Regions from separate parts of the Skermanella mucosa genome, predicted to be linked through region 2. Evidence: predicted binding sites of a transcription regulator. Region 2 holds the regulator's gene; the other holds the start of a gene.
The links. Region 2 encodes LexA, which represses DNA repair genes until DNA is damaged. Its sites were predicted from a motif close to ATGTTCTANTTTGGTTC; they were not measured.
Positions count from the first base shown of each region.

Region 1 (10,481 bases), 800 kb from region 2:
GCGCATGAACCGCCACCTGAACAACGAGACCGACGAGGAAGCCGACAGCCCCGAATCCGTCCTGGTGACGGAGGAGGAGAGCGCCGGCATCGGCAGTGGGCACATCGGAACCGGGCAGGGCGCCGGCGCCCGGGCCTATTGATCTTCGCCTTGCCGATACGGTCCTGCTGACGCAGAGTCCTTCGGCGCCAGACCGGCGCCGAAGGAGCGAGCCTTGCAGGACACCCTGACCGTGCTGCTGGTCGAGGACGACACCGCGGTCCGCGCGGCCAGCATCCAGACGTTCCAGCTCGCCGGCATCGAGGCCAAGGGCTTCGGTGCCGCCGAGCCGGTCCGCGACATGATCCACCCCGATTTTCCCGGCGTCATCGTCACCGACGTGCGCCTTCCCGGCATGAACGGCTTGGCGCTGCTGGACCACGCCATGCGGGTCGATCCCAAGCTGCCGGTGGTGCTGATCACCGGCCACGGCGACATCGCCATGGCGGTGGACGCCATGCGGGTCGGGGCCTACGACTTCATCGAGAAACCTTTCCCGACCGACCGTCTGGTCAATTCGGTCCAGCGCGCCCTGGAACGCCGCGCCCTGACGCTGGAAGTGGAGACGCTGCGCCGCAAGCTGTCCGACCGGGAGGGGATCGACTCCATCCTGCTCGGCCAGTCCCCGGCCATCCAGGAGGTCCGGCGGGTGATCCTCCAGGTCGCCGACACCGCCGCCGACGTGCTGATCCTGGGCGAGACCGGCACCGGCAAGGAGCTGGTCGCTCGCTGTCTGCACCAGTTCTCCCGCCGCCGCGAGGCGAACTTCGTCGCGATCAATTGCGGCGCCATGCCGGAGACCATGTTCGAGAGCGAGATTTTCGGCCACGAGTCCGGCGCCTTCACCGGCGCCAGCCGCCAGCGCATCGGCCGGCTGGAACATGCCGATGGCGGCACGCTGCTGCTGGACGAGATCGAGTCCATGCCGCTGGCGCTCCAGGTCAAGCTGCTGCGGGCCTTGCAGGAACGTGTGGTGGAACGGCTGGGATCGAACCGGGAGATCCCGATCGACATCCGCATCGTCGCCGCGACGAAGGAGGACCTGTCGGAGCTGAGCCGGCAGCAGCGGTTCCGCAGCGACCTCTATTACCGGCTGAACGTGATCTCGGTGACCCTGCCGCCCCTGCGCGAGCGCCGCGAGGACGTGCCGCTGCTGTTCGAGCATTTCGTGCTCCAGGCCGCGGCCCGGTGCCGGCGCGAGGCGCCCGTGCTGTCGAGCGCGCAGCGCCGGCAGCTGATGGCCTACGCATGGCCCGGCAACGTGCGGGAACTGCGGAACGTCGCCGACCGGTTCGTGCTGGGCGTCCACGGCAGCCCACTCGACCTGGTGGGCGACGCCGCCTCGGCCGAGCCGCCGTCCTTCGCGGAGCAGGTGGACGCCTTCGAGCGGGCCGTCATCTCCGAAGCCATGGCCCGCCACCAGGGCAACATTGGCGCCGTCAGCGACAGCCTGAAGCTGCCCAGGAAGACGCTCTACGACCGCCTGAAGCGCCTGAACCTCCCGATCGAGACGTTCCGGTGACGTCAGGTCGATCAACGTGACAAAGCCGTAGGTCGGCCTCGGCCGAAGGCCGACAGCGTGGCCGGAGCGTCGATGCGGGGCGTCGGCGTTCGCCCTGCGGGCGAAGGCCGACCTACGGCAGCCCGCACTCCGGAGTGTTTAAAGTCACCGATCAGGCCTGCCGACGCTCGATCTCGACGCCGATGCTGGCGGCCTCGGCGAAGACGTCCAGCTTCTCGACGCGGACGGTCGCCACGCGCACCCGGCGGTCGATCAGCAGGCGGTCGGCGATGCGCTCGGCCAGCGTCTCGCACAGGTTGACGTGCCCCGCGGCGACGATCTCCTTCACCGTCGCGACCATGGTGTCGTAGGACACCACGTCGGGCAGGTGGTCGCGCGACGGGCCGGGTCGCAGCTCCACCTGGAGGTTGAGGTTGACGCGGATCCGCTGGGGCTTGCCCCGCTCGTGCTCGTACGCGCCGATCATCGCGTCCAGCACGAGGTCACGGATGAAGACACGGGTGAGCGCCCGCTCGGCGGAGGGGCGCGCCACCGGGGCGACGACTTGTGCGAAAAGCTTGTTCATGGCGCGCTGATTTACCATTCCGCCCCCTCTAAGCCAAGCGTCGGCGATGAAACAATAAAGGGTGGATCAGCAATGCAGCTCTGCGAGAACTTTCTGGCGGAGCATGTCGATTGGCCGCTGCTCTCCGTTGCCGGTCTCGAAGTGCCAGAAAGTCCAGCCGTTGCACGCCGGAAGTCCCTGCATCGCGGCGCCCACCTGATGGATCGACCCGCAATGGTTGCCCAGATGGTTGGTGCCGATCAGCATGCCGTCGGCCCGGACATGGGCGGTATGGATGCGCCGCTGGTCGAACAGCGTCGCCCCGGGATTGAGCAGTCCGCGCTCGACCAGCCAGCCGAACGGCACGCGCGGCGCCTGTCGCTTGGTCGGGGCGTACAGCAGTTCCTTGTCCGGAGCCTCCTGCACGGCGGCGATCCGGGCGTTGGCGACCTGGGCGTACTGATGCTCGCGCTCGATGCCGATCCAGGACCGGCCCAGCCGCTTCGCCACGGCCCCGGTCGTGCCGGTGCCGAAAAACGGGTCCAGCACCACGTCGCCCGGCTCGGTCGAGGCCATGATGCAGCGGTAGAGCAGGGCTTCCGGCTTCTGGGTCGGGTGGGCCTTGTTGCCGTCGGCGTCCTTCAGCCGCTCCTGGCCGGTGCACAGCGGGAAAAGCCAGTCGCTGCGCATCTGGAGATCGTCGTTGAGGCTCTTCATCGCCTCGTAGGAGAAATGGTAGCGCGCCTCCTTGGACTTGGCGGCCCAGATCAGCGTCTCGTGCGCGTTGGTGAAGCGGCGGCCCCGGAAGTTGGGCATCGGGTTGGTCTTGCGCCAGATGATGTCGTTGAGCAGCCAGAAGCCCAGGTCCTGGAGCGCCGCGCCGACGCGGAAGATGTTGTGGTAGCTGCCGATCACCCACAGGCAGCCGTCGTCCTTCAGCGCGTGCCGGGCGCCTGCCAGCCAGTCGCGGGTGAACCGGTCGTAGGTCGCGAGGTCCGCGAACTTGTCCCAGTCCTCCTCCACCCCGTCGACGCGGGAATGGTTCGGGCGGAGCAGGTCGCCCCCCAGTTGCAGGTTATAGGGAGGGTCGGCGAACACCATGTCGACCGAGCCGGCCGGCAGGCCGTTCATGACGGTGACGCAATCGCCGACCAGGATGCGGTTCTGGTGCATGGGGATCACGGTGGAAGGCGCCTTGGCGGGGGGCCTGCGGAGGGCCTTGGGGGAGGAAAGTGCTTGACTCATTCGCGCAACATGAGTCGAGCGCGAATCCGCGTCAATCCTTATTTCTTGAACTCGGAGTCGGGACTCGCTTTCTTGGTACCCTGAGTCGCCAATGCCACCTTCACCGGACCGAAGCTGCGCCGGTGGTGGGGCGTGACTCCCAATGAAATCAGGGCCTTGCGGTGTTCCGCCGTCGGATAGCCGGCGTTTCGCTCCCAACCGTATCCGGGATGGGTCCGGGCGAGGGCGGCCATGATCCGGTCCCGTTCGACCTTGGCGACGACCGACGCGGCGGCGATCGACAGCGACGCGGCGTCGCCGCCGACGATGGTCCGCACGGGGCAGGCCAGATCCGGCGCCTTGTTGCCGTCCACCAGCGCCACGCCGGGCCGGACGCCAAGCGCCTCGACCGCCCGCTTCATGGCGAGCAGGCTCGCGCGGAGGATGTTGAGCCGGTCGATCTCGGCCACGTCGGCGATGCCGATCGCCACCGTCGCGGAGGCGCGGATCAGCGGCGCCAATTCCTCCCGCACGCCGGGCTTCAGCAGCTTGCTGTCGTTGACCAGGGCGGCCAGGGCGGGGGGCAGGCCTTCCGGCGGCAGGATCGCGGCGGCCGCCACGACCGGCCCGGCGAGCGGCCCGCGCCCGACTTCGTCCACGCCGCAGACGATGGTTCCGGTGCCGTAGCCGGCGGCGATCTCGTGAGTCAGGTCAGGCATCACGGCTTCATCGACAACGGCACCTTGTCCCGGTCGATGATTGTCCGGAAGTTTTCGCCGACCCTGTGCATATCCACGAAATCCACCCGGTAGGGCAGGTCCGACTCCTCGAACCCGTCCGCCAGGACGGTGCTTTCCCGGACCGACAGGGGGCGCCCGGCGTCGATGGCGAGGTCAAGGTCGGAACTGCGTTTCGTTCTCCCGGTCGCGCGCGAGCCGAAGACATGGACTTCGGTCTGGGCGGGTAACACCGATGCCAGGATATCCCGGACAGTCTCGAGATCCTTCGGGCGGATGTCGATCGAAGGTGTCATGGCGTCTGGTTCTGCCGTCTCTCGATCTCATTCAGAAGAAATCTGGCTTCCTTGAGGAAATCCGGAATGCCATCGAAGACATCCTGGGCTTTGAACTCATCATAGGTATGGCTGGTTGTGCCGCGCTGCTTGCGGAACATCCTCCATTCAGATAGCTCGGCTTGCAGAAGGCCCGCCTCGTAGCCGCGACGTATCAGGTCGTTGAAGCTCATTTCTTCGACGCTGGCTGGGTTGGGTTCGGTTTCCTCAAGGTAGCGCTTCAATGTCTTGTACGATAGCTCGTAAGTGAACTCGAAAGCCTGGATCGCGGCTGCCCGCAGATGCAACGCCAGTCTCGGGGTGTCCTTCGCAAGGTCGGAACGGCAGAACTCCAACGCTTCGTCGGTCTGAGCGATTGCAAGCCTGAGCGACGTGAGATCCAGTGCCATTGCTTTCCACCAATCCAAGAGCTTCTGACCGGCCGTCACTTTGCGCCATGGTCACCGCGCCTGCGGCAGAGAAGGTGCGAGATCCGGGCCATGCAAGTCAATTTCGAATGACGCGATCACAAATCAGCCCGGAGAGGTCCACCGGGGGAGGCCATGGCTTCATTCCTGCGAACAGCCGGGTCTGTCGAGAATGTTCCCTTTACGTTCCCGCCGGGCCTGTTTATCGTCGGTGCCATGGACGAGGTCACGCGCAGGGCTCTCAAGGGGCGGGGGGCGATCAGCAACGAGAGCTCGCGCTTCGAGCGGGAGCGGCGCGTGCTGGTGGACGACGGCTGGACGGCGGACGGCGGCGAGGATCCGCCGCCGGTCCGGACCACCGTCCTGGACGACCGCGCCCGCAGCGTCATCGCCCGCAACAACTCGCCGGACATCCCGTTCGAGCAGTCGGTGAATCCCTATCGCGGCTGCGAGCACGCCTGCATCTATTGCTTCGCCCGTCCGACCCACGCCTATCTGGGGCTGTCGCCGGGGCTGGATTTCGAGACGCGCCTGTTCCGCAAGCGGGACGCGGCCGAGCTGCTGGCGCGGGAGCTTCGCGCGAAATCCTATGTCTGCCGGCCGCTGGCGATCGGCGCCAACACCGACCCGTACCAGCCGATCGAGCGGGAGGAGCGCATTACCCGCTCGGTGCTGGAGGTCTGCCGGGACTTCAACCAGCCGGTCTGCATCATCACCAAGTCGGCGCTGGTGACCCGCGACCTGGACATCCTGGCCCCGATGGCGGCGAAGCGGCTGGCGAGCGTCGCGGTGTCGGTCACCACGCTCGACCGGAACCTCGCCCGCCGGATGGAGCCGCGCGCCGCGACGCCGCCCCGGCGGCTGGAGGCGATCCGGGAACTGACGGCGGCGGGCGTGCCCGTCTCCGTCCTCGCCAGCCCGATGATCCCCGCCCTCAACGACCACGAGCTGGAAGCGATCCTGGAGGCCGGCGCCGAGGCCGGGGCCGCCGGCGGCAGCTATATCCTGCTGCGGCTGCCGCTGGAGATAAAGGATCTGTTCGAGGAATGGCTGCGCGAGCACGTCCCCGACCGGGCCGACCGCGTGCTGAGCCTGATCCGGCAGGCGCGGGCCGGCGGTCTCTACCAGTCCGAGTTCGGCACCCGCATGACCGGCACCGGCCCGATCGCCGAGCTGTTGTCCCGCCGCTTCAAGCTGGCCTGCCGGCGGCTGGGCCTGGATGGCCGGCGCTGGGACCTGGACTGCGAACTGTTCAGGCCGCCGCCCGCGCGGGGGGACCAATTGCCGCTGCTGTGAGGGCTGTCGGTATGGGCCATCATTGCGGATACTTGATCATTGGGCAGTGATAGTCTGTTCCCTATAGAGGACAGCAATGGATTGATTCAAATCCGTCTGGCCCGGGAGCTCTGAGGGATCACGCATGTCCAAGATCGAAACCCGTCCATGGGACATCGTAGACAGCCTCACCAACGAGGATCGTATCGCTGCATACCTGGAAGCTGTTCTGGAGGACGGCGATCCGGAACTTGTCGCGGCAGCGCTCGGCGATATCGCGCGGGCGAAAGGCATGACGGACATAGCGCGCAGCACCGGGCTGGGGCGACAGAGCCTGTACAAGGCCCTGGCGCCGGGCGGCAATCCGGAGTTCGCAACCGTGCTGAAGGTGATCCGCTCGCTCGGATTGCGCCTCACCGTCACCGTGGACCCTGAAGGTCCAGGGACCTGACACGGTGCATTCCCGTCCTATGGAACACGACCTCCAGACCCCTCAACAGCTCCATTGTAGGTCGGCCCCGGCCGAAGGCCGAAGGCCGACGCCGACACCATGGCCGGAGCGTTGATGCAGGATGTCGGCGTTCGCCCTGCGGGCGAAGGCCGACCTACGGCGAACCGGTCAAGGCATTAGTGGGCGGTGCCGGGAACGGCCCAGGTCAAAGGCTATCACGCACCCGCCCGATCGTCGCCGGGTCGAAGAAGTCTTCGATCCGCTCCCGCACGTGGGCGACGGTGCGCGGGTCGATGCCGGCGCCGAAGGCGGTCGAACCTTCCACCTTCCAGCGGGCCATCCAGGACAGGGTGCGCAGCCAGACCAGACGGCGGGCGATGCCGAACCAGGGACGCACCGCCTCGGCCATTCCGGGCGGCACGGCTTCGCTCCAGGCGGCGTAAAACCGGCCGGTGTCTTCCGGCGACAGAACCGCCGCGACGTCCGGGTCCCAGGTGGTCGAGGTGTAGAGACTGGCGTGCGCCAGGTCGATCGCGGGAAGCCCGTCGGTCGCCTTCTCCAGGTCCACGAACCAGGCCTTTCCCTGCCCGTCGATCAGGAAGTTGCCGGGATGGGTGTCGGTGCCGACCAAGGTTATGGGGGGCTCCGGGGTCGTCGGCAGGGTGCGGACCCACGCCAGCTCGGCGTCGAGGTGGGCCAGGGTCTCCCGCGCCAGCCCGGCGCGGGCGAAGCAGGGTGCCTGACGCTCGATCACCTGTATGGTGGCGCGGATCGGGTTGGCCGTGGGTTCGGCCGGCAGGGCGTGGAGGGAGGCCAGCGCGCGGGCGATGGCCGGCATGTCGTCGGGCAGGCGGGGCGGGCGGCCGGCGATCTTCTCGACCAGAAGGGCGCCCATGGGAAGGTCCGCGCCGGGTTCCAGGACACCGATCAGCCGAGGCGTGTGGCCGCCCGGGGCGGCGCGCGTGAAGGCCGTCGCCTGGTGGCGAAGGTTGGCGGCGGGGTCGAGGCCGATCTGGCTCCAGCGCGGCACCCGGGCCAGCACGCCGTCCGGCAGGCGCAGATGCGCGTGGGCCATGCCCTTGGGCGGCAGCGGCACCGGGTCGGCGTCCAGCCCAAGCCGGCGGCGAAGCGCGGCCGGGAGATGCCGGTCAGGCATGGAGCCTTCAGGCACCGGCGGGCTTCATGTGCTCCATCAGGCGGGGCATCAGCTCCACGAGATTGCAGGGCCGGTGCCGGTTGTCGAGCTGGAACTTCAGGATGCCGTCCCAGGCGTCGCGGCAGGCGCTGGGCGAGCCGGGCAGGGCGAACAGGTAGGTCCCGCCGGTCACTCCGCCGGTCGCCCGGCTCTGGATCGTCGAGGTGCCGACCTTCTCGTAGCTGATCATGCGGAACAGCTCGCCGAAGCCGGGGATCTCCTTGTCGTAGATCGCGTGGAACGCCTCGGGCGTCACGTCCCGACCGGTCACGCCGGTGCCGCCGGTCGAGATCACCACGTCGATGCCGGGATCGGCGATCCAGGACTGGACCTGTGCGATGATCGCGGGGATGTCGTCCTTGACGATGGCGCGGGCGGCAAGACGGTGGCCGTCGGCGGTCAGGCGCTCCACCAGGGTGTTGCCCGACTTGTCGTCGGCCTCCACCCGCGTGTCCGACACGGTCAGGACCGCGATATTGACCGCGAGGAAGGGCCGGGAGTCGTCAATCTTTGCCATCGGAAGCCACCTGCTGAACTGCCTTCGGCGTGGGAACCTCGCCGTCCACAGCCATATAAACCGGCCACCGGCCGCCCGCAATGGCCTCCAGGGACGGCAGCGGCCGGCCCAGGCGCTGGCTGTAGATCCAGTAATTGGTCAGCACCTGCTCGACGAAGGTGCGCGTCTCGCGGACCGGCAGGCTCTCGATGAACAGCAGCGGGTCCTTGATCCGGGACAGTCTGCGCCGCCAGCGCTGGAGGTTCCCCGGGCCGGCGTTATAGGCGGCGACGGTCAGGATCAGGTTGTCCCCGATCCCCTTCTGGTCCATCAGATAGCGCACATAGTGCTGGCCCAGGGTCAGGTTGACTTCCGGCTCGTACAGGTCCGGCTTGCCCCGGGGGGAGTTCAGCTGGATGGAATCCAGTATGTCGGGCGTCAGCTTGTCGGCGACATAGCTGGCGGTGTTGGGCATCAGCTGCATGAGGCCCCTGGCACCGGCGCCGCTCCGCGCGTCCGGCTCGAACCGGCTTTCCTGACGCATCAGGGCGAACAGCAGCGCGCGGTCCACGGTGAAGCCTCCGCGCGGTTCCCACGGGGGCAGGGGATAGAGCGCCGAGTCGTAGGCCGTTCCGTCCGAGTCGGTCAGCACGCTGCCGAGCCGCATGGCGAGCGACGGCATCCCGGCCATGTCGGCCAGGGCGACCAGCGCCTCTTCCAGCGTCGCGTTGCCGCGCGCCTCGATGCGGCGCAGTTCCTGCTCGGCGCTCTCGCGCCGGCCGGCCTGGACCAGGGCGATGGCGCGCCGGCCGGCCGGATGCTCGGCCAGGACGCGGACGTGGCGCCGCGTCAGGATCGGCACCCGCAGGCCGGCGTCGGAGATGTTGCCGAGGGCTTGCCTGGCGATCAGGCCGTAGAAGGTCCGGGGATGCTTCGCCGCCTCGCCCAGCCATCTGGCGGCCTCGTCGGCGCGCCGGGCGCGCTGGTGAGCCCGGGCGGCCCAGTAGGCGCCGGCCGAACGGTCCCAGGGGGATGCCGAGTCGGACTGGGCGAAGGCCTGGAAGTGCCGGGCGGCCTTGTCGTCCTGCCCGATCCGCCAGGCCGCGATGCCGGCGCTCCAGCTTCCCGCGCCGGACGCGGGGGACGCCGGTTCCGGCTTGGGAGGAGCGGCCACGGCCGCCGACGCGGCGACCGTCACGGCACCGGCCGGCAGAACGGGGCCGTCCCCCGCCGCCTTGGCGGCCTGGATCGGGGCCTGGACCGCTTCTCCGCGGCGCGGGACGGCGGCCTGGAGTCCGCGGTCGGAAGCATAGGCGCCGTTCTGCCCGGCGGGGAGGGAGGCAGCCACGCCGCGCGGGGCCGGCGGCTTGCGCTCGCCCCGGGCCATGCGGCGCAGGGCCAGCTGATAGACCTTGTCGGCGCCGGCATGGTCGGCGAACCGCTCCAGCCAGCCGCGAAGCTCGTGGTAGGTGGCCTTGTAGGAGGGATGCATCAGCCGCTGGTACTCGACATGGCCGATCAGGCGCATGTCGGTCACCTGGCCGACCAGCCTGTCGGCGGCGTCCCAGTCGCCGGCATCCTGAAGCTCGAAGATCCGGCGGTAGCGCGCCGCTTCCTGCACCGTAAGCTGCGAATCGTGGGCGGTGGCGCGGGTCTGCCGGCTGGGTACGACCGGGGCCTCCACCGACCACGGGGCCGACGACTCGTCAGTTTTGTAAGCGGTATCCCGGTCGCGCGCTGAAGCCTGACCGGCACCCGGAAAAGGGGGCAGGACCAGGACGGCAAGGCACAGGAAGGCACCGCTGAGGAGGCGTGAGCGCAGGCACCGATTGGTTAAACCTGCGTTAACAGTCTTCCCGGACATGAGGGACAAATACCGGATGTTTTCCGGAGCCACAAGCTTCCTTGTGGCTCCCGGTCCCGCATACCCCCGTCATCCCGCCGGGGCGGGGGCGGCAGGCCAATGATTCCAATCCGCTAGGTCACCAGAAATTTTTTCTTGAAAGCCACCAGGTCGCGCCAGGCGTCGCGCTTCATGGCCGGCTGCCGCAGCAGGAAGGCCGGGTGGTAGGTGGGGAGGACGGGAATCGATCTGGCGCCGGCCGAGGGGGTGAACTCGAACCAGCGGCCGCGCAGCCGCATGATGCCGTCGGTCCGGTTCAGCAGGGCGCTCGCCGAGGTGCCGCCCAGCAGCATCAGCCCTTCGGGCGCCACCAGCTCCACGTGCCGCTCGACGAAGGGCAGGCAGGTCTGGAT
Region 1 is NZ_CP086106.1:1,908,272-1,918,752, forward strand. Features, by position in the region: gene JL100_RS08620 (dicarboxylate/amino acid:cation symporter) at 1-142, shown strand, start outside; gene JL100_RS08625 (sigma-54-dependent transcriptional regulator) at 215-1,561, shown strand; gene folB (dihydroneopterin aldolase) at 1,713-2,126, opposite strand; gene JL100_RS08635 (site-specific DNA-methyltransferase) at 2,193-3,278, opposite strand; gene JL100_RS08640 (ribonuclease HII) at 3,389-4,048, opposite strand; gene JL100_RS08645 (nucleotidyltransferase family protein) at 4,048-4,362, opposite strand; gene JL100_RS08650 (HI0074 family nucleotidyltransferase substrate-binding subunit) at 4,359-4,790, opposite strand; gene JL100_RS08655 (PA0069 family radical SAM protein) at 5,025-6,104, shown strand; gene JL100_RS08660 (addiction module antidote protein) at 6,229-6,534, shown strand; gene JL100_RS08665 (aminoglycoside phosphotransferase family protein) at 6,740-7,690, opposite strand; gene moaB (molybdenum cofactor biosynthesis protein B) at 7,698-8,246, opposite strand; gene JL100_RS08675 (lytic transglycosylase domain-containing protein) at 8,233-9,909, opposite strand; gene JL100_RS08680 (uracil-DNA glycosylase) at 10,203-10,481, opposite strand, start outside.
Region 1: JL100_RS08655 (PA0069 family radical SAM protein) is a predicted target of LexA. The motif match lies at 4,981-4,997, and genes of this name have one in related genera.

Region 2 (10,481 bases):
GAAATCGTGGTGAAGCGCAATGACGCATTGACGGTGGCACAGGCGCTAGATCTGCGCCCCGACGGCATCGTGCTGTCTCCCGGTCCCTGCGATCCCGACAAGGCCGGCATCTGCCTGGACATGATCAGGGCCGCCGCGGAGCGGCGCCTGCCGCTGCTGGGCGTCTGCCTGGGCCACCAAGCCATCGGGCAGGCGTTCGGCGGGCGCGTGATCCGGGCGCCGGCGCCGATGCACGGCAAGATCAGCATGATGAGCCATTCCGGCGAGAGCGTGCTGGCGGGATTGCCCTCTCCTTTCCCAGCGACCCGCTACCATTCCCTGATCGTCGAGCGCGAGACCCTGCCCGACTCGCTTGGCGTCACGGCGGAGAGCGAGGACGGCCTGATCATGGGCCTGATGCACCGCGAGCTGCCGATCCACGGCGTCCAGTTCCACCCGGAAAGCATCGCGTCCGAGAACGGCCACGAACTGCTGGCCAACTTCGTCCGGATGACCGGCGCCCCGGCGGAGCGCGCGGCATGACGGCCGATATGTCGGACATGAAGGCGATACTGGCTGGCGTCGCCGCGGGCCGGCGCCTTGGCGAATCCGAGGCCGAGCTTGCCTTCGACATCATCATGTCGGGCAACGCGACGCCGGCGCAGATGGGCGGCTTCCTGATGGCCCTGCGGGTGCGCGGCGAGACTGTGGAGGAGATAACCGGCGCCGCCCGCACCATGCGGGCCAAGGCGGTGCCGATCAAGGCCCCTCCCGGAACGATCGACACCTGCGGCACCGGTGGCGACGCCTCCGGCACCTACAACATCTCGACCGCGACGGCCCTGGTGGTGGCATCCTGCGGCGTCCCGGTCGCCAAGCACGGCAACCGCGCGGCGTCGAGCAAGTCCGGCGCCGCCGACGTGCTGACCGCCCTAGGCGTCGACATCGAGTGCGAGATGGCCCTGGTGCAGCGGGCCCTCGACGAGATCGGCATCTGCTTCCTGATGGCGCCGAGGCACCATACGGCCATGCGCAACGTGGCGGGAACGCGGGTCGAGCTGGGAACCCGGACGATCTTCAACCTGATGGGCCCGCTGTCTAACCCGGCGGGCGCGAAGCGGCAGCTTCTCGGCGTCTTCTCCAAGGAATGGCTGGAGCCGATCGCCCAGGTCCTGGCCCGGCTGGGATCGGAAACCGCCTGGGTCGTCCACGGCTCCGACGGATTGGACGAACTGACCACCACCGGCGCGTCCCATGTGGCGCAGCTGAAGGACGGCGTGGTCACCCGGTTCGACATCGAGCCGGCGCAGGCCGGGCTCCTGCTGTCCAGCCCCTCCGACCTGAAGGGCGGCGACGCCGCGACCAACGCGGAGGCGCTGAACGCGGTTCTCGCCGGAGCCCACGGGGCCTATCGGGACATCGTGCTGTTGAACAGCGCCGCGGCCCTGCTGGTCGCCGGCAAAGCCCCGGATTTGGCCGGAGCGGTTGCTCTCGGACGCGACGCCATCGACAGCGGGCGCGCGCGAACGGTTCTCGACCGCCTGGTCGCCATCACCAACAGCGGAGGCTCGGCATGAGCGACGTATTGACCCGCATCTGTGCCGACAAGCGCGCCCATGTCGCGGCGAGGCGCGCGGAGCACAGCTTCGCCGAGATGGACCGCGCGGCCTTGAAGGCCGACCCGCCGCGGGGGTTCACATCCTCCCTGCGGCGGAAAATGGCTGCGGGCGACTATGGCTTGATCGCAGAGATCAAGCGAGCATCGCCCAGCAAAGGATTGATTCGGCAGGATTTCAACCCAGCCGAATTGGCGCGTGCCTATCAGGCCGGTGGGGCGGCATGCCTGTCCGTCCTGACCGATGTCCCGTACTTCCAGGGCCAGGACTCGTTCCTGGTTGAGGCCCGCGCCGCTTGCGGATTGCCTTGTCTTCGCAAGGACTTCATGCTCGATCCTTATCAAGTGGTCGAAGCCCGGGCGCTTGGTGCCGACTGCATCCTGCTGATCATGGCGGCGCTCGACGACGCGACGGCCCGGGAGCTGGCCGAGGTTGCGGCGCGCTACGGTATGGATGTCCTTCTGGAAGTCCACAACGGCGAGGAACTCGACCGGGCACTTCATCTTCCGTGTGAACTGATCGGCATCAATAACAGGAATCTCAAGACCTTGGCGGTGGATCTTGCCGTTACGGAAGAGTTGGCGGCGCGGGTCCCCGCAGACCGCCTGCTGGTCAGCGAGAGCGGTCTCTACGGACCGGATGACCTGGAGCGGATGGCCGGGGTCGGTGCCCGCTGCTTCCTGGTCGGCGAGAGCCTGATGCGTCAGGCCGATGTCACGGAGGCGACCCGGACCCTGCTGTCCCGCCGGGCCGCCGCATGACCGGCGGCTTCACCCATTTCGATGCCGAGGGGCGCGCCGTGATGGTCGACGTCTCGGATAAGGACGAGACGGAGCGCACCGCGACCGCCACCGGGTCAGTCTTCATGGAGGCGGAGACCCTGGCCCTGATCATGTCCGGCGGGCTGAAGAAAGGCGACGTGCTGTCCGTCGCGCGGCTTGCCGGCATCATGGCGGCCAAGCGGACGCCCGACCTGATCCCGCTCTGCCACCCGCTGGCGCTGACCTCGGTCAAGGTCGACCTGACCTGCGACCCCGGCCGCAGCGCGGTGGACATCACGGCGACCTGCAAGCTGAGGGGCCGCACCGGCGTCGAGATGGAGGCGCTGACGGCCGTCTCGGTCGCGGCGCTCACGGTCTACGACATGTGCAAGGCGGTGGACCGCGCCATGACCATCGGCGACGTGCGCCTGGCCCACAAGGCCGGTGGCAAGAGTGGCGAGTACGGGACGCCGCGATGATCTCCGTCGCCGAAGCACGGTCCCGCGTCCTCGCCGCCTTTTCGCCGCTGCCGGCCGAACTGGTCGGCCTGACGGAGGCGCTCGGTCGCGTGACGGCGGAGGACGTGACCGCCCGGCTGACCCAGCCGCCGGTTTCCATGTCAGCGATGGACGGCTATGCCGTGCGTTGCGCCGACGTGGCGCAGGTCCCCGCGAAGCTCCGCCGCATCGGGGAGGCTCCGGCCGGCAACGGCTTCAAGGGAAACGTGGGTCCAGGAGAGGCGGTACGCATCTTCACGGGCGCGCCGATGCCCGAGGGGGCTGATGCCGTCGTCATGCAGGAAGACACCGAGTCGGACGGCGCCACGGTCACGGTGCTTCGGCCAGCCGGTCGCCACCGGCATGTCCGGCTGGCCGGAATCGATTTCCGGCAGGGTGAAGTCGGCATACCGGCTGGACGCATGCTCACGGCGCGGGACATCGGGCTCGCCGCCGCGATGAACTGGCCCTGGCTCCGCGTCCGTCGTCGCCCCCGCGTCGCGATCCTTGCGACGGGCGACGAGATCGTGCTTCCCGGCGAGCCCCTGGGGCCGGACCAGATCGTCAGCTCGAATGCCTTCGCCCTGGCCGGTCTGGTCACGGCGTGCGGCGGCATTCCGGTCAACCTGGGTGTCGCCCTGGACACGCCGGAGTCGCTGGCCCGGCTCGTCAAGGGTGCCGAGCGGGCCGACATCCTGGTCACCTCCGGCGGGGCGTCGGCGGGCGAATATGATCTCGTGCGGGGCGTGCTGGGCGACCGCGGCATGGACCTGGATTTTTACAAGATCGCCATGCGGCCGGGAAAGCCGCTGATGTTCGGCCGGCTCGGCGACGTGCCGGTGCTCGGCCTGCCCGGCAATCCGGTATCGAGTCAGGTCTGCGCCATCCTGTTCCTGCGGCCCGCGCTTCACCGCCTGCTCGGGCTTCCGGCGGAGGAAGAATCGCGCCGCACCGCGATGCTTGGCCGCCCGGTCAAGCAGAACGACCAACGCGAAGATTATCTGAGGGCATCCCTGAGTATCGGCCCGGACGGCGAACTGGTCGCCAACCCCTTCGAATCACAGGATAGTTCCTTGCTGACGGTGCTTGCCCGGGCCGACTGCCTGGTGGTCCGCCCGCCCTTCGCACCGGCAGCATCGGCCGGCGACACTGTAGAATTTCTTTCCCTGGGCGGCGGAATCCTGAGTCTTTAGGTGACCGGACCTGCCGGACAAGGGTAAAATTGTTCAGCGAATGCTTGACGCCTTTCGCGAACCAAACTAGAACATAGAATAATGTTTTTGTTTTGTTCCGGACCGGTTGGTCCCGCGCGCAGGGGGCGTAGATGCTGACACGTAAACAATACGAGCTTCTGCTCTTCATCAACGACCGGCTGGGCGAAGGCGGGGTTTCGCCCTCGTTCGACGAGATGAAGGATGCCCTGGGTCTCAAGTCGAAGTCGGGTATCCACCGGCTGATCACGGGGTTGGAGGAACGCGGGTTCATACGCCGCCTGCCCCACCGCGCCCGCGCGCTCGAAGTTCTCCGGCTGCCGGAAGGGGCTGAAGCGGGCTCTGCTCGCCAGCAGCAGCGCACGCCCGAACGCCCAAAGTTCCAGCCCAACGTCATCAAGGGCGACTTCACCGGTGCCCTGGCCGGGCGCGAGGCCAGCAACGATGCCGAGGCCATCCAGCTTCCTCTGTACGGGCGGATCGCCGCCGGTACGCCGATCGAGGCCCTGCGCGACAACAGCGCCATGATCAACGTGCCGGCGACCATGCTGCCGCCCGGCGACCATTACGCTCTGGAAGTCGCCGGCGACAGCATGGTCGAGGCCGGCATCCTGGATGGCGACACCGTCATCATCAACCGTTGCGAGATGGCCGACAGCGGCACGATCGTGGTGGCGCTGATCGACGAGCACGAGGTGACCCTGAAGCGCCTCCGGCGCAAGGGCCAGACGGTGGCGCTTGAGCCGGCCAACCCCGCCTTCGAGACCCGCATCTTCGGTGCCGACCGGGTGCGCGTCCAGGGCCGCCTGGTGGGTCTGCTGCGTCGCTACTGAAGCAGGTCGGCAGGCCGTTGCCACGAGGGGCGGACCGGGAAGCCTTGCGAGGCTGCCCGGTCCGCCCTTTTTCGTTTACCTATAGGCTGAAATCTGGTCTGCGATGCGCCCCTCTGGGCGAGGCGACGCCTGCGAGCTTGGGATCTACAAAGGCAAGTCGGCGATCGCGCTTGGATTGCTGGCGCGCGCCGACGGGACCGTTTTCTGCTTCGATGCCTTCCAGGAGACTCCACGGGCCGAGGCCGAAGCGAATATTCTTCGGTGCTGTCCTGAACTCGGGAAAAGGCTTGTCTGCGTCGCCGGTGACCTCCGGCAGCGGAAAGAGCCCCCTGGTATGGTCAAGCGGGGCAGCCTCCGTCTCCTCCACCTTGACGCTGTCCATGACCACCCCTCAGTCCTGAACGACCTGAACAACTTCGCTCCCCTGCTCACAGGCCAAGGAGTGATCGTCCTTGATGACTGCTTCGATCCGGAGTGGCCGGGCGTTCCCACGGCCATGGCGGAATTTTGCCTGTCGCCGGAAGGCCGCCATATCCGCCCTTTCGCGGCATCACGGGCCAAGATGTACCTTTGCGCGCGCCACATGGTCCGGACGTACCAGCATTGCATCGTCATAAGCGGATTGGTCAGCAACATGTCGCTGGAGCGGGTCCTTGACGGATCGGTGCTGCGCTGTTTTACCAACTGGCCGATACCGCCCGAAACTCTGCTGCAGCAGCTTGATGCGGGTTGACAAAAAGCCCCCGGAAACCGTTGGTTTCCGGGGGCTTTTTTGGTGAGCGCGCTGGGGCTCGAACCCAGGACCTACTGATTAAAAGTCAGTTGCTCTACCAGCTGAGCTACGCGCTCTCAGGGTCGGGGCGGAACATAGGGGCCGGGACCCTTCCGGTCAACCTGCATTTACCCTGATCCAGCCCCCCGGTTCCCCCGTCAGACCTTGAGGGTCTGAACGCGCTTGGTCAGGTCGCCTGCGTCAAGCGCGAACCGCGCGGTGAGCCGTTCGGCGACCCTGGGCGAGACGAAATGCGTGATGTCGCCGCCCAGCCTGCCGATCTCCTTGACGAAGCGCGAGGAGATGAATTGATGGCGGTCGGACGCCATCAGGAAGACGGTCTCCACCTTTGGGTTCAAGCGGGCGTTCATGCCGGCCATCTGGAACTCGTATTCGAAGTCCGATACCGCCCGCAGGCCCCGGATGATCACCGAAGCGTTCATGTCCACGGCGAAGTGCATCAGCAGGCTGTCGAACGGCTTCACCTCGATCTTGGTGCCGTTCGGTTTCAGGGCCGCGATGTCTTCCTCGACCATCGCGACCCGTTCCTCGGTGGAGAAAAGAGGGCCTTTTCCGGCGTTGCGGGCGACGCCGACGATCAGGTGGTCCATCACGCGGGAAGCGCGCTGGATGATGTCCATGTGGCCGTTGGTGACCGGGTCGAATGTCCCGGGATAGACGCCGATCCGTTTGCTCATCTGCCGCTTCTTCCCCTAACCTCGGGGCGGCCTTGAACCTGCCGCACCCTGCACCCGTCATTGCTCCGCCAGTTACTCGGGCGACGCATCGTCGCCCCCGCTAACAGCGGTCTCCGCTTCCGCTTCCTCGGTCAGCCAAGCTACCGAGACGACCCGCTCGCCCTGCGCCACCCGGAACAGGGTGACGCCCTGGGTCTTGCGGCCCGCGATCCGGACATCGTGAATCGGCATTCGGATCATCTGCCCGCCATCCGTCACCAACATGACTTGATGATCATCCGTGACGGGGAAAGCCGCGACGACCGGGCCATTGCGCTCGTTCATCTCGATGTTCCAGATGCCCTGGCCGCCCCGACCGGTGACTCTGTACTCGTAGGAGGAGGTCCGTTTGCCGAATCCGCGCTCGGAGACGGTCAGGATGAACTCCTCCTTGCGCCGCATCGCCTCATAGCGCTCGGGCGACAGGGCGATATTGGTCGAAACCTCGGCGTCGGGATCGGGCGCCTCGTCGCTCGACGCCTCTTCCCCGGCCGCCCGGCGCTCGGCGTTGGCCTGGCGCAGGTAGGCGGCGCGTTCGTCGGCGTCGGCGTCGACATGGTTCAGCATCGACATGCCGATCACCTCGTCGCCGTCGGCCAGCCGGATGCCGCGGACGCCCGTGGAGGTGCGGCCGCTGAAGATCCGGATGTCGTCGACCTGGAAGCGGATGCACTTGCCGCCGCGCGTCGCCAGCAGAACGTCCTGGTCGACCGTGCCGGTCCGCACCGCGATCAGCCGCTCGCCTTCCTCTTCCAGCTTCATGGCGATCAGGCCGTTGGCCCGGATGTTGGTGAAGTCCGACAGCTTGTTGCGGCGGACGTTGCCCTTGCTGGTGGCGAAGAAGACGCACAGGTCGCCCCAGGTCGCCTCGTCCTCCGGCATGGGCATGACGGTGGAGATCGTCTCGCCGTCGACCAGCGGCAGCAGGTTGATCAGCGCCTTGCCGCGTGCCTGCGGCGTGCCGAGCGGCAGGCGCCAGACCTTCAGCTTGTAGACCATGCCGCGCGACGAGAAGAACAGCATGGGCGTGTGGGTATTGGCGACGAACAGGTCGTGGACCGTATCCTCCGCCTTCATGCTCATGCCCGAGCGGCCCTTGCCGCCGCGCCTCTGCGCCCGGTACGTGGAGACCGGGACCCGCTTGATGTAGCCGGAGTGACTGACCGTGACGACCATGTCCTCGCGCTGGATCAGGTCCTCGATGTCGGACTCGAACTCCAGCTCCATCAGGGTGGTTCGCCGCGGAGTGCCGAACCGCTCCTTCATTTCCAGCAGCTCGGTCCGCAGGATCTCCAGCAGCAGGGTGCGAGACGCCAGGACTTCGAGATAGTACGCGATCCGGTCCGTGACCTCGCGCAGGTCGCCGCCGATCTTGTCACGCTCCAGGCCGGTCAGGCGGTTCAACCGCAGTTCCAGGATGGCGCGGGCCTGGGCCTCGGACAGGCGGTAGGTCCCTTGCGGGCTGACGCCCCTGCCCGGCTCGTCGATCAGGGCGATCAACGGGGTGACGTCGCCGGCCGGCCAATCGCGGGCCATCATCTCCTCGCGCGCGACGCCGGCATCGGGCGCCCGGCGGATCAGCGCGATCATCTCGTCCAGGTTGGCGACTGCGACCGCCAAGCCGACCAGGGTATGCGCCTTCTCCCGCGCCTTGCCCAGCTCGAACTCGGTCCGGCGGGTAATGACCTGCTCGCGAAAGGCGACGAAGGCGGAGATGATGTCCTTCAAGGTCATCGTCAGCGGCCGGCCGCCGTTGAGCGCCAGCGCGTTGACGCCGAACGAGGTCTGCAGCGGCGTATAGCGGTAGAGCTGGTTCAAAACCACGTCGGCGACGGCGTCGCGCTTCAGCTCGATCACGACCCGGACGCCGTCACGGTCCGATTCGTCGCGCAGGTCGGAGATCCCCTCGATCGTCTTGTCGTGGACGACCTCGGCGATCCGCTCCATCATGCGGGCCTTGTTGACCTGGTAGGGCACCTCGTTGATCACGATGGCCCAGCGGTCCTTCCGGATCTCCTCGATCTCGGTCTTGCCGCGCATCACAATCGAGCCGCGGCCGGTATGGTAGGCCTGCCGGATGCCGGTCTTGCCCATCACCTGGGCGCCGGTCGGGAAATCCGGGCCCGGCACATGCTCCATCAGGTCTTCGATGGTGATGTCGTTGTCGTCGATATAGGCACAGCAGGCGTCTATCACTTCCCCCAGATTGTGGGGAGGGATGTTGGTCGCCATGCCGACCGCGATGCCGCCGGCGCCGTTGACCAGCAGGTTCGGAAAACGCGCGGGAAGGACGTCCGGCTCCGCCGACGATTCGTCGTAGTTGGGGTGGAAGTCGACGGTGTCCTTGTCGATGTCGTCGAGCAGGCTTTCCGCCGCCTTCGCTAGCCGCGCCTCGGTATAGCGCATGGCCGCGGGCGGGTCGCCGTCCATCGAACCGAAATTGCCCTGCCCGTCGATCAGCGGCAGGCGCATCGAGAAATCCTGGGCCATGCGGACCATGGCGTCATAGATCGCGCTGTCGCCGTGCGGGTGGTACTTACCCATCACGTCGCCGACGATACGGGCGGACTTCTTGTAAGGCTTGTTGCTGTCGTAACCGCCTTCCTTCATCGCGAACAGGATTCGGCGATGCACCGGTTTCAGGCCGTCGCGCACGTCGGGAAGGGCGCGGCTGACGATCACGCTCATGGCGTAGTCGAGATAGCTGCGCCGCATCTCCTCTTCGATGGTGACCGGCGAAATATCGGAAGGCGGAGGTGTGAGATTGGCGGTCAAAAATCGATCTCAGGTTCAGGTTAAACGATGACTGCGGGCAAGATCACCGGGCACCGCCCGACGATTTGGACACCCGTCATATATAAGGTGGGTGTACCAGTTTTTGCAGACGCTAACAATGCGTTACACCTTGGCCTGCGCTCCCGGCGAGCCTTGGGTGGAGCGAACCATAGCGCATACTCCCTCCGCAGCATATCCCGGCTTCACGCCCGCGACAGCAGGTGGAATCGGACCGACAGCACGGTGACGGAGAAGATGCTGGCGATCAGGATTCCCTCAAGCAGCCCGGCGACGCCCCGGCCGGCCCACAGCGTCAGTGCGGCGGCCAGCGGGATCATAATTCCGTAGTAGGAGAAAAAGTGCAGGACCGTCGGGACCCAGGCGTCGGCTTGGCCGCGCAGCGCGCTCGCCATGACCACCTGCCCGCCGTCCACGATCAGGATCAGCGCGCTGAAAGCGACGAGCGGCACGGTCAGGGCGAGCATTTCGGGGTCGGCCGTGAAAAGGCCGCCGATGTTTCGGGGCAGCAGCGCGAACAGCACCGCGAAGACCGCCAGGATCACCGTCGTGACGCCCAGCCCGGTCCAGCCCGCCACCATGATCTCGCGCCGGTCGCGCCGGCCGTAGGCGACTCCGACCCGAACCCCGGTGGCGGTCGCCAGACCGACGGCGGTCATGAAGGACAAGGCGACCAGGTTCAGCAGGATCGTGTAGGCGCCCAGATCGAGCGGCCCGACCATGCCGGCGAACAGGCCGAGGATGGAGAAGGCGCTGCTTTCGAGCGCGAGGCTGATCCCGGCGGCATAACCCAGCTGCCGCTGGCGCACGGCACCGCTCCACCAGCGGGTGACCCTGCGGCGGATGCCGTAGCGATCCCGGTCGGACAGATGCCAGACATAGGCCATCAGCGACAGCGCCAGCATCCAGCGTACCCCGGTGGTCGCCCAGGCAGATCCCTCCGCCCCCAGCGCCGGTATGCCCCAGGCGCCCCACACCAGGATGATGTTGAGCGGGATGTTCAGGAGGTTGGCGGCGATCATGGCGATCATGCCCGGCACCGGCCGCTTCAGCCCCTCCAGGAAGAAGGCGGTCGTGGTGTAGAGCATGGCCGCCGGGATGCCGGCCGCCAGCACGAAGAACACGCCGGCACCGCCCCTCGCCAGGTCGGGGTCCTGCCCGGTCAGCCGGAAGAAACCTTCGCCGCCCAGGCTGAGCAGTGCCGCACCGATGCCGAGCAGGAAGGCGTAAGGCAGGGAACGGCGCCAGATCGCCCCGCATTCCTCCGGCTTCTCCGCCCCGA
Region 2 is NZ_CP086106.1:2,703,728-2,714,208, forward strand. Features, by position in the region: gene JL100_RS12290 (anthranilate synthase component II) at 1-522, shown strand, start outside; gene trpD (anthranilate phosphoribosyltransferase) at 519-1,556, shown strand; gene trpC (indole-3-glycerol phosphate synthase TrpC) at 1,553-2,356, shown strand; gene moaC (cyclic pyranopterin monophosphate synthase MoaC) at 2,353-2,835, shown strand; gene JL100_RS12310 (molybdopterin molybdotransferase MoeA) at 2,832-4,046, shown strand; gene lexA (transcriptional repressor LexA) at 4,178-4,897, shown strand; partial or broken gene JL100_RS36810 (class I SAM-dependent methyltransferase) at 5,001-5,300, shown strand; gene JL100_RS36525 (hypothetical protein) at 5,340-5,630, shown strand; tRNA gene JL100_RS12325 (tRNA-Lys) at 5,671-5,746, opposite strand; gene coaD (pantetheine-phosphate adenylyltransferase) at 5,828-6,367, opposite strand; gene gyrA (DNA gyrase subunit A) at 6,440-9,121, opposite strand; gene JL100_RS12340 (MATE family efflux transporter) at 9,385-10,481, opposite strand, start outside.